DNA from 2 places in the uncultured Agrobacterium sp. genome. Region 1 is predicted to be linked to the other one. Evidence: riboswitches for the same ligand, from Rfam matches in the RefSeq annotation. Region 1 holds a riboswitch; the other holds the start of a gene.
What was found. Region 1 has a riboswitch for S-adenosylmethionine ahead of QZ869_RS15035 (O-succinylhomoserine sulfhydrylase). Riboswitches for the same ligand answer to the same signal wherever they lie in the genome.

Region 1 (2,393 bases):
TCGAGAACGGCGCGGCTGCCGGTGCCACCTGCGCTGGCGTGGCCGAAGCCGGGGTCGAAGAAGCCGGCGTAGTGGACACGAAATTCGCCGACCAAGGGATCGAAGGGTGTCATCTCCGCCGCGTAGAGCGGTGGTACATGCACGGCTTCACGCGAGACGAGGATGTAGAATTCATCCGGATCGAGGATCAGTTCGGCACGGCCGCGTGAGTAGAGCGGCTCCCAGAAATCTAGCACGTCATGAGCTGCCTTCTTGTCCACATCGACGACTGCAGTGTGGTGCTTGCCGCGATAGCCGATCAAATTGTTTTCGCCAAAACCTTGGAGATCGATGGACAGCGCAATGCCGCCGCCTGAGACGTTCGGCGTGTCGCTTGCGACCAGAATTTCATTGTTGTGAAGCGTCTGCAACTCACTCTCGTTGAGCAGCGAATGGCCAATACGGAAGCGGATCTGCGACAGGCGCGAGCCCTGGCGCACGACGATGGGGAAGGTGCGCGGGCTGACTTCGAGATAAAGTGGCCCCTGATAGCCTGCCGGGATCTTGTCGAATTCCTGCGCTTGGTCGGTGATGACGCGGGTGAAGATATCCAAGCGACCGGTGGAACTTTTCGGGTTTGCCGAGGCGGACATATCGGCGGGCAGCGCCAGCGCTTCCATCAGGGGCACGATATAGACGCAGCCGGTTTCCAGCACGGCGCCTTCGCTCAGATCGATCTCATGCAGACGCAGGCGGTCCAGCTTTTCAATGACCTTGGTGCCTGGGCCGGGCATGAAGCTTGCACGTACGCGGTAAGCCTTGGCCCCGAGACGCAGGTCGAGGCTTGCCGGCTGGATCTGATCCGCATCCAGCGCCCGCTCGCTCTTCAGGTGGCCGGAAGAAAACAGCGCCCGTATCGCGCCATCGGCCAGAATACCTGTGGTTCTCGTCATCGTCATTGCCCCTGTTCCGCGCCGACAAAATCAAAAGCAAGCCATTGACGCAAGTTGTTAACGGCAGTAAGGCAATCTTATCCCGTGGTGATTTGGCCGGTCGGCTTGCAGCCACGTTAAACAAGTGGCTAAAAAGACCGGGTGCTTGCAACCGGTCTGCTTTTGCGACCGGTTTTTTTGTTTGAAGGTGATCAAATGAGCAAGAAATGGCGCCCGGCAACGCAACTCGTACATGGCGGTACGCTGCGCTCCCCCTACGGTGAAACGTCCGAAGCCCTCTACCTGACCCAGGGCTTTGTCTACGAAAACTCGGAAGCCGCCGAAGCGCGCTTCAAGGGCGAGACAGATGGATTCATCTACGCGCGCTATGCAAGCCCGACCAACGACATGTTCGAAAAGCGCATGTGCCTGCTGGAAGGTGCCGAAGATGCCCGCGCCACGGCATCCGGCATGGCCGCTGTCAGCGCTGCCATTCTCTGCCAGCTGAAGGCCGGCGATCACATCGTTGCGGCCCGCGCGCTTTTCGGTTCCTGCCGCTGGGTGGTAGAAACGCTTGCGCCGAAATACGGCATCGAATGCACGCTGGTCGATGGCCGCGATCTTGCCAACTGGGAAAAGGCGATCAAGCCCAACACCAAGCTGTTCTTCCTCGAAAGCCCAACCAACCCGACGCTGGAAGTGGTGGATATTGCTGGCGTTGCCAAGCTTGCCAACCAGATCGGCGCAAAGGTCGTTGTCGACAACGTGTTTGCGACGCCGCTCTTCCAGAAGCCTCTGGAGCTAGGCGCGCATATCGTCGTTTATTCCGCCACCAAGCATATCGATGGTCAGGGACGCTGCCTCGGCGGCGTGGTGCTGTCGGACAAGAAGTGGATCGAGGAAGAGCTTCAGGATTACTTCCGCCACACTGGCCCAGCACTTTCTCCCTTCAACGCCTGGACGCTGCTGAAGGGTATCGAAACGATGCCACTGCGCGTCAAGCAGCAGACAGAAAATGCCGGCAAGATTGCCGACTTCCTGGCCGACCAGACCAAGGTTGCCAAGGTCATCTATCCGGGCCGGGCCGACCATCCGCAGGCTGATATCATCGCACGGCAGATGTCGGGCGGCTCGACGCTCGTCTGCTTTGAGTTGAAGGGCGGCAAGGAAGCGGCTTTCAAGCTGCAGAATGCTCTGGAAGTCGTCAAGATTTCCAACAATCTCGGCGATGCCAAGAGCCTGATCACCCATCCGGCGACCACGACGCACAAGAACCTGACGGATGAGGCGCGTGCGGAACTCGGCATTTCCGGTGGGACGCTGCGTCTGTCTTGTGGAATCGAGGACACCGACGATCTGCTGGAAGACTTTGCAGCGGCGTTGGCCAAGGTTTCTGCGTGATATAGAGTGCCCGGTGATCGATCACCGGGCTTTATTCTTCATTTTTCCAAGCTTCTGCTCGTCACGCGAGGGCGGCACTAA
Region 2 (2,393 bases), on a different contig from region 1:
GAAATAGGAATGCTGGCAGACATTGGCGATCGTCGGCAGGTCGGTCGTCGTCTCATAGACAACCGACAGCACACCGCCCTCGCGGATCGTGTAGGTTGCCGTCATCGTGCAATTGCCTGGGTAACCAGCGCGACCGTTGGGATCTATGATCTGCAGCACGACATGGCTTGGTCCGTGCTCCATGATCATCCAGTTGCGCTTGCCCGTGCCGTCGCTTCCGCCATGCAAATGCGACACGCCCTTCTCGTTCAGCTCCAGCTGGTAGTCTTTGCCGTCGATGGAAAACTTGCCGCCACCGATACGATTGGCGTTTCGGCCCGGTGTCGCGCCGAAATAGGAGGAGTATTTCGGATAGTCGTCAAACCCGTCGAAGCCAAGAACCAGCGGCGGCTGATGTCCCTCAAGCCGCAGATCCTGAATGACCGCACCCCAGGTTATAACCTTGGCCGTCAGGCCGCCAGCGCTGATCGTCACCCGTTCGACCTTTTCGCCGGTCGCTGTCAGGCCGAAATTCTCCCGAACGCTTGCGTCACTCATCCGACATTCTCCCTATCGCTCGCAATTTGTGCCGGACGTTGCGCCATTTTGGCGGCTGACGCAACGTCGGAAAATGCGTTTTTCGCAGAAGCGATCGTGTCAGGCCGAGGCCTTGCCGATCTCCTCCAATGCGTAAGGGGTCGTCTGATAGATCTCGTTGATCCAGTTGCCGAAGAACAGATGCGCGTGGCTGCGCCACCGGTTGAGCGGCGTCAGTGATGGGTCGTTGTGCGGGAAATAATCATGCGGCAGCTTGATCGGCACGCCGGAATTGACGTCGCGGAAATACTCGTCCCCGAGCGAGGTGGAGTCATATTCCACATGGTTAAACATGTAGAGCCGCTTGCCGCGCTTCTCATGCACGAGACACACGCCCATTTCCTCGGATTCCATCAGGATTTCGAGATCGGGATGCTTTTCGATGTCGGCGCGACGCACCTCCGTCCAGCGCGACACCGGCACCTGGAAATCGTCGGAGAAGCCGTTGAGATAGATGGAAGCAGGGCAGAGATTGCGGTGGCGATAGACGCCGAAGGCCTTCTGCTTCAACTCATGCTTCGGCACGCCATGGAAATGATAGATCGCCGCCATTGCCCCCCAGCAGACATTCAGCGTCGAATGGACATTGGTTTCCGTCCAGTCGAAGATCTTCTTCATCTCGTCCCAGTAGGTCACGTCCTCATAGGCCAGCGTCTCGACGGGCGCGCCGGTAATGATGAAGCCATCGAACTTGCGGTGGCGCACCTCTTCCCACGTCTCGTAGAAGGAGAGGAGGTGTTCTTCCGGCGTGTTCTTGGCACGGTGGCCGCCGATACGCACCAGCGACAGCTCCACCTGAAGCGGCGACGCGCCGACAAGGCGAGCCATCTGGATTTCGGTCTTGATCTTGTTCGGCATGAGGTTTAAGAGCCCGATCTGTAGCGGGCGGATATCCTGACGGATCGCCATGGTCTCGGTCATGACCCGTACACCCTCATTGACGAGGGTTTCGAAGGCGGGAAGCGTATCGGGAATCTTGATGGGCATCGCGAACTCTCACGTCCAAACACAAAAAAACCGGCAGCGAAATCGCGACCGGTCCTCGGAAATTGCCTTTTTCCTCGACCCTTTAGCGACTTCTTTAAAGTGGCTGCAAGCCGGTCGGCAAATCACCACTGCTGGCTGTCATAATCCTGTCTGGCTGAAAAATCAATATGGCCGCCTTTTGCGGCGTTTGCGCCTTTCCTTGAGGTGGTGTTTCGCGATAAGGCAGGGCATGACATCGGATCATTTCACCATTCTGCTGGGCGGCGATATCGTCGTGACGGAGCGCCTGCGCCGTGCGGTTGCCGGATCACGGGTGATTGCCGCCGATAGCGGCATGAAACATGCCAGGCCGCTCGGGCTTCAACCGGAATTGTGGGTGGGCGATTTCGATTCCGCCGATGCGTTTCTGGTGCAGGAATGGCCGGCTGTGCCGCAACAGCCTTTTCCCGCCGCCAAGGGGGAGACGGATGGCGAGATTGCCGTTTCCGAGGCTTTGGCGCGAGGTGCGAAACGCCTGACGCTGGTCGGCGCGCTTGCCGGCGAGCGATCCGACCATGCGCAGTTTCATCTGCTCTATGCTGTGGCGCTGGCCGAACGCGGACTTCAGGTGGTGCTGACGTCTGGTGAGGAAGAAGCTTTTCCGCTGCTTGCCGGCGATTTGGTGCTCGATCTGCCGCGCGGCTCGCTGTTTTCTGTTGCCGGTTTTACGGCCCTTTCGGGCCTCGATATCGAGAACGCCCGCTATCCCCTCAGTGATTTTGCGCTTGCCTTCGGCTCATCGCGCACTATGTCCAACGTGGCTGAGGGCGACATTCGCCTTCGCCTTAAAA

Region 2: another riboswitch for S-adenosylmethionine. It lies ahead of metA (homoserine O-succinyltransferase); the one in region 1 lies ahead of QZ869_RS15035 (O-succinylhomoserine sulfhydrylase).

What each region holds. Positions count from the first base shown of each region.
Region 1 covers NZ_CAJYTV010000016.1:305,790-308,182, reverse strand. The annotation lists gene QZ869_RS15040 (2'-deoxycytidine 5'-triphosphate deaminase) at 1-932, opposite strand, end outside; SAM riboswitch at 1,007-1,085, shown strand; gene QZ869_RS15035 (O-succinylhomoserine sulfhydrylase) at 1,128-2,312, shown strand.
Region 2 covers NZ_CAJYTV010000017.1:196,187-198,579, forward strand. The annotation lists gene QZ869_RS16070 (aldose epimerase family protein) at 1-537, opposite strand, end outside; gene metA (homoserine O-succinyltransferase) at 637-1,563, opposite strand; SAM riboswitch at 1,626-1,702, opposite strand; gene QZ869_RS16080 (thiamine diphosphokinase) at 1,793-2,393, shown strand, end outside.